Regions from separate parts of the Porticoccus hydrocarbonoclasticus MCTG13d genome, predicted to be linked through region 1. Evidence: predicted binding sites of a transcription regulator. Region 1 holds the regulator's gene; the other holds the start of a gene.
The links. The regulator sigma-54, encoded in region 1, starts transcription at its own class of promoters, with help from an activator protein. The targets are predictions, from matches to a motif close to TGGCACANNNNTTGCNNT.

Region 2: a site for sigma-54 is predicted at 1,613-1,630, ahead of U740_RS10350 (PEP-CTERM sorting domain-containing protein). Genes of this name have one in related genera too.

Annotation. Positions count from the first base shown of each region.
Region 1 is NZ_JQMM01000001.1:885,409-888,776, reverse strand. It holds gene lptC (LPS export ABC transporter periplasmic protein LptC) at 1-112, shown strand, start outside; gene lptA (lipopolysaccharide transport periplasmic protein LptA) at 102-605, shown strand; gene lptB (LPS export ABC transporter ATP-binding protein) at 606-1,331, shown strand; gene U740_RS04260 (RNA polymerase factor sigma-54) at 1,456-2,907, shown strand; gene hpf (ribosome hibernation-promoting factor, HPF/YfiA family) at 2,928-3,215, shown strand; gene ptsN (PTS IIA-like nitrogen regulatory protein PtsN) at 3,221-3,368, shown strand, end outside.
Region 2 is NZ_JQMM01000001.1:2,168,791-2,172,158, forward strand. It holds gene U740_RS10345 (glycosyltransferase family 2 protein) at 1-435, opposite strand, end outside; gene U740_RS10350 (PEP-CTERM sorting domain-containing protein) at 762-1,508, opposite strand; gene U740_RS10355 (nucleoside deaminase) at 1,805-2,380, opposite strand; gene U740_RS10360 (NAD(P)/FAD-dependent oxidoreductase) at 2,411-3,368, opposite strand, start outside.

The sequences.
Region 1 (3,368 bases):
GACCATTAAAACACCTCGGGGAGAGACCACTGGCACAGGCATGTGGGCAGATCTTAATGATGAGATATTCAAACTGCTATCAAAAGTAAAGGGGATTCACCGTGCGCCATAATTTATTCATTCTGCTGCTACTGGCAGCATGTCATTCCTCCAGTCTGGCGCTACCCAGCGACGCACAACAGCCTATCAATATTGAATCGGACAGAGCCGAACGATACGAGAAAACCGGCACAACGATCTACGAAGGCGCTGTCGTTATTACCCAGGGAACCATCAAAATCCACGCGGACAAGGTCACCGTCTACACGGCAAACAACCAGGTCGTTCGAATTGTCTGCGTGGGAAAGCCTGCCCGCTACCAACAACAACCGAACCCCAACGACAACATGATGTACGCCAAGGGTGACACTATTGAATACCATCTGGCCAGCGACCGTATTGATCTACTGAAAAATGCCAGCGTTGAGCAAAATGGCACCGTTATCACCGGTGAAAAAATCAACTATGACCTGAAGGCAGAGGTAGTCAAGGCGAGCAGTGGCGACAATCCCCGCCAGCGAATCCAAATGGTCATTCCACCCAACAAGCAAAAGGATGCAAACTAAATGGCTATCCTTAAAGCGTCAAACCTGATCAAAAGCTATAAAAGAAGGCCGGTGATTCGCGATGTCTCCCTCACCGTCGAAAGCGGTGCGATCGTGGGATTGCTCGGGCCTAACGGTGCTGGCAAAACCACCTGCTTTTACATGATTGTCGGGCTGGTTCATCAAGATGGCGGTTCTGTTCATATCGATAATGAAGACATCACTTCTCTGTCCATGCACGGCAGGGCTCGAAAAGGGCTTGGCTATCTCCCGCAAGAGGCCTCCATTTTTCGCAAGATGACCGTGGAGAATAATATTCTGGCGATCCTGGAAACCAGAAAAGATCTCGACAAACAACAGCGAGCGAAAAAGCTGGAACAGCTGCTCCAGGAGTTCCATATCAGCCATATCCGCAACACCCTTGGCATGAGTCTCTCGGGAGGAGAGCGTCGCAGAGTGGAAATTGCTCGCGCACTGGCCATTGAGCCAGCCTTTATTCTTCTGGACGAACCCTTTGCCGGGGTCGACCCGATTTCAGTCAACGATATCAAACAGATCATCCGTCATTTACGCGATATAGGTATTGGTGTCCTGATCACAGACCACAACGTACGCGAGACACTCGATATCTGCGAACATGCTTATATCGTTGGTGAAGGACAGGTTATTGCCGAGGGACAGGCCACCGATATTGTCGCCAACCAGCAGGTACGGGATATCTATCTCGGCGAAGACTTTATGCTTTGATGGGACGTACCACCGCGCAGCGATTGTGCAAAGCGGCACACATTTTGCTTGTCTCTCCCCCCGGAGGCAGACTACACTTTCCGTGTGAACATTTTCGTAACAACTCTCTATACGCAGTCATAACATGAAAGCCAGCTTGCAACTGAAAATCGGCCAGCAGCTGACGATGACCCCTCAGCTACAGCAGGCCATCCGCCTGTTGCAATTATCCTCTCTCGACTTGCACCAGGAAATCCAGCAGAACCTCTACGATAACCCACTGCTTGAGCTTGCCGAAGAATCCGAGAACCTGGCCGCAGAAACGGCCACCGGGAAAAATGAAGATATCGACAGTGCAACCCGTGATCTCAACAGCAGTGAATGGGACAGTAAAATACCCACTGACCTGCCAGTCGACGCTAATTGGGACGATATTTACCAACCCAGTACCACCATTAGAAACACCGGTGCGGACACACGGGACTTTGACAGCGTTCACAACGTCACAGAGTCGCTTCAGGACCACCTGATCTGGCAACTTAATCTGACGCCGATGTCTCCCAAGGATTACCTGATCGGTGAAATAATCATCGATTCAATTGATAGCCGGGGCATGCTGACGGCACCGGTTGAAGAAATCTGGGCCGCGCTGGACGACGAAATTGAGCTGGATGAAGTGCTCGCTGTAGTGCACCGCATTCAGCAGTTTGACCCACCTGGTGTTGCAGCCACCAGCCTCGCCGAATGTCTTCTGATCCAGCTGAACCAGTTCTCTCCGGATACACCGCTGATTAACGAGGCCATCCAGCTCGTCACCGACCACCTGGAACTGGTTGGACAGCGCAATTTTCGACAAATGGAAAAAATCACCGGTCTGTCCCACGAGATACTCGAGGGTGCCATCCTGCTAATCCAGACGTTGTCTCCCAACCCCGGTGACGCCATTCGAAACGATGATATCGAGTACGTGGTACCCGATGTTCGGGTCACCAAAGTCGATAATCACTGGAAAGTTTCCCTCAATGAGGACATCACCCCTCGCCTGAGTATCAATCAACAGTACGCCCAGTTGATTCGCAGAGCCGATTCCAGTCAGGACAACACCTTCCTCAAGAATCACCTCCAGGAGGCCAAATGGTTTCTGCGCAGCATGGAAAGCCGCAATGACACCCTGATGCGCGTCACCAGCTGCATCATTGAATTACAACAGGGCTTTCTGGAACAGGGACCCGTGGCGATGAAGCCCATGGTGCTGGCAGATATTGCCGAACGACTGGAACTGCACGAATCCACTATTTCGAGGGTGACCACCCAAAAGTACATCGACACACCGCAGGGTGTTTTTGAACTCAAGTATTTCTTCTCCAGCCACGTCTCGACCGACGCTGGCGGGGAGTGTTCATCAACTGCCATTCGCGCTATGCTGAAAAAAATGGTAAGCGCTGAAAATCCGGGCAAGCCCCTCAGTGACAACAAACTGACAGCACTGCTTCAGGAGATGGGTATTCAGGTTGCCCGACGCACTGTTGCCAAATACCGCGAGGGGATGGGTATCCCCTCTTCCAGCGAAAGAAAACGCTACAACCCCAACACCTAACACCCATTAAGGAGAACCGCATGCAATTGAACATCAGCGGACATCATCTCGATATCACTGATCCGATCAAAGACTATGTCACTACCAAATTATCCAAACTGGAGCGTCACCACGACGGCATCACCAGCACGAATGTGATTCTCTCAGTTGACAAATTGATCCAGAAAGCTGAAGCAACAGTCCATGTCAGCGGCGGTGAATTCTTTGCCGATTCCGAGCATGAAGATCTTTATGCCGCTATCGACATGCTGACCGACAAGCTGGACCGACAGTTGATCAAGCACAAGGAAAAGAACCGCGGTAGATAACACTCATGAAACTGATTGATGTACTCACCCCTGAAAACACCGTTGCCAGCGCCGAGGGCGGTAGCAAAAAAAGGGTACTGGAAAACCTTTCCGTCTTCCTGACAGAACGCATGGAAGGGGTTAACGCAGACGACCTTTACCAGAGCCTGCTGG
Region 2 (3,368 bases), 1.3 Mb from region 1:
ACGGGTCTCGACGTCATCAATGCGGCCTGCATTCGCACTGATGGTTCCGTCAATGGCAACCTCAGTATGCAGCGTGTGCACGAAATCGTATTTTTCAAGAAGAGGCACCAACGTTTCCAGATGATGCGGAAGCCACAGGTCATCGTCGCCAAGATAACAAACAAAGGTTGCGTGGGAATCCTCCAGCACTCTGGCACGGTGCACCTCGCCATGGCCGGCCCCCTTCGGGTTGGCGACAAACTGTATCCTTGCATCACCTGAACACAATTGTGTAATCAGCGCGGCATGTTCAGAAGAAACCCCGTCACCAACAATCACTATTCTAAAATTCTGAAAAGTCTGACCAAGAACACTTTCTACGGCTCGCAAAACCGTCGGCCCGTGATTGCAGGTAGGAATGATCACATCGACCAAAGGGTTCGCGCTCATGGACATTTCTCTACAGGTGAAAGCCCAGTATATTGGAATTCAGCCAATGACCCCATGACCTGCTCGCTTAGCCACTGGGCAACAGCATACGGCAAAAGCCAGTTACTTATTAAGGACAGAGGTTTGCGAAGAGTCGGTGAATAATATTAAGGGATCCCCCCGGATAATCCGGGAGGATAAATGGAGATACCTGCTATACGCTTGCCTTTCGCAAAACCTGACTTGCTCAAGGAGTAGGTGCCAAGCTCAGCCCAGTATTCATTAGCGTACCGGCAAAGAAAGCAGCGATGGGCCAGCTGTCATCGCTTCATAGCTGACCCAAAGCGTAGCCATCAGGATTGGCGCTGCCTTCTTGCCACCAACAGCAGTGCACCCAGTCCCAGGCCAAGTAATGGAAGAGAACCCGGTACTGGCAATGCGGTTGGAGGAGTGGGGTCGGTGGGCGTATCCGGGTTATCAGGATTGGTTCCAGGGTCACCCAGAAAGAAGCTATCGATGCCCAGGTCAGCCCGATCACCAAACGTGCTGTGTGCAACAACTTCGAGCGTCTGAATCTCACTGGTCGCAGTAAAGATCAACGTCTGCCAGATCCAGTCAGCAGCTTCACCGAAGGTGGGCAACTCCATCGGTGCAGCGTTCTGCGATTCCGCTCCAAAGATAATTTCCCAGTAGCCTCCGGCTTCAGAAAAATCACTGTGGCTGATACTCTGTTCAAACGAGATCTCGTATTGCTGCCCAATAACCAATCCACCCAGACCAACCTGCAGAGCACTTTCGACGTAAGGCGATCCCGCCCTGCCGTCCCAGCCAATGCCATGTAGAAAATCACCGCCAGTGCTACTGGCCTTCCAGGTAAAGCCTCGGAAATTCGTGCTGGCATTAAACACATCCGGTGTCCCTTCAGTGGTTGTCCAGCCGGGCGGGACATCGGAATTGAATGAATTTGTATTTCCTGTATACCCTTCGAACCCCCCGTTCTCAAAGGCATCAAGCAAGGCGGCAGAGGCATTCCCACCAACGAAAAGTAAGCTCGACGCCAGCAAAAGAGAGGAAATCTTGCTTCTAAGTGCTAATGACATGTTAATTCTCCATGTTTCAATTAATTAATCCGCACCACTTTAATCCTTGCGGTACTTTCAAAAAGCTCAACCAAAAAAAGCTAAACAAGTGGTCGATGTATTTTTATGCATAAATTATGCCAATCGGATAAAAATATTTAATTTACAGCATGTTATCGTACACTATGGTTATTCTTCGCACCCACATTGTAAAATTACCTGACACAGCTGTTTGCAATAATACCTTCCATACATAACAGGACGTGGACGAGAGGCTGATGTTTTTTTATCCCCCCTTTATTTCGGTTCCGACTGCCTCAACATTTGTGAGTCGCGGCAAGCCCCAGCCAATCCTCCGACTCCAGCACAGGTTGCTCGGCCCGAAAACGTGCATACAGTACAACACCCACCGGGTCCTCCAGAATATCCACCTGTACGCCCTTGCTGCGCAGCAGCCGCTCAGCACCCGAGGCATTGCTGACATCGCCCACCACCACTCGGGCAAAACCGCGCATGTGGAGCAAAGTGGCACAAACGTCACAGGGACTCAGTGAAGTGAACAGAGTGGTACGGCTAAAATCCAGCCGTCCGGCATCACGAATCGCCGCAGTTTCACCGTGGTTGTAGGGGTGATTCTCCTGCACCAGCGTATTGTGGCCCTTCCCAACGATTCGGCGCGTGACATTATCGACGATCACCGCACCGATGGGGCAGCCGCCCTCGTCATCACTTTTCTTCGCCAGCAATACCGCAATGCGCATCAAATCGGCATCACGCAGTCGCCGGGAAAACGTTTCATCCATCAGCACCGGCAAGCTTGCCGTCGGCATATGGGCAACGGCGGTGAGCACCTCATCCGTAACCGGGGTAAGGCTGTCAAACAGTGCATTCATGGTTAGTATCCTTCTCTCCTGTGCCCACTTTTATTGCGACAGTTTTTTCGGTTTTGCCAGCCATTCATGGCCTTTCAACATGACTTGCCAGTAGAGCATCGGCAGTTGTTTTGCCTTTAGCCACCAGGCTGCCCGGGTGGCTTTAGTGCCGTCATTCACCCAGGTCGGAAAAGTCGGCTGTAGCTCACCGCCATAGCCGAATTCAGCGAGGACAATCCGGCCCCGCTCGACGGTGAGCGGACAAGATCCATAGCCGAGATATTCAGCCGTCAGCGGCTGGCCATTGAGATGGGCGATCAGGTTTTCGGCCACCACGGGTGCCTGCTTGCGAACGGCAGCGGCGGTTTTGGCATTGGTTGTGCCGCTGACGTCCCCCAGGCCAAAAATATTTTCATGATGGCTATGACGGAGCGTATCGCTCTTTAGATCCAGCCAGCCGGCTTCGTTAGCCAGGCTGGATTCGCGGATGAAAGCAGGTGCCCGCTGGGGGGGGACTGCGTGAAGCATATCAAAGCTGATTTCCCGGTCCTGGCTAACACCCTCGGTATCCAAAATGCGAAACACCGCTTTCTGAGCAGGACCGTTAACCGAGACCAGGTTACTCTGGTAATTGACATCAATTCCGTAATGGTCGATATACGACTGCAATGCCGGCACATATTCCGGCACACCAAATAACACTGCGCCAGCATTGTGGAACTGAACCGAGAGGTTATCCAGCGCATCATTGCGACGCCAGTGATCCGATGACAGGTACAGGGCTTTCTGGGGGGCACCGGCACATTTAATAGGCATTGGCGGCTGGCTGAACAACGCAGTGCCTTTTTTCAGTCGCTGGACCATTTCCCAGGTGTATTGAGCCATACCCTCCTGATAATTGGAGGTGACACCATTTTGTCCCAGACTTTCCTTCAACCCCTCAATGCCAGCCCAGTTCAGTTCCAGCCCGGGAGCAAGCACCAGAGCCTTGTACCCCAGAACCGTGCCA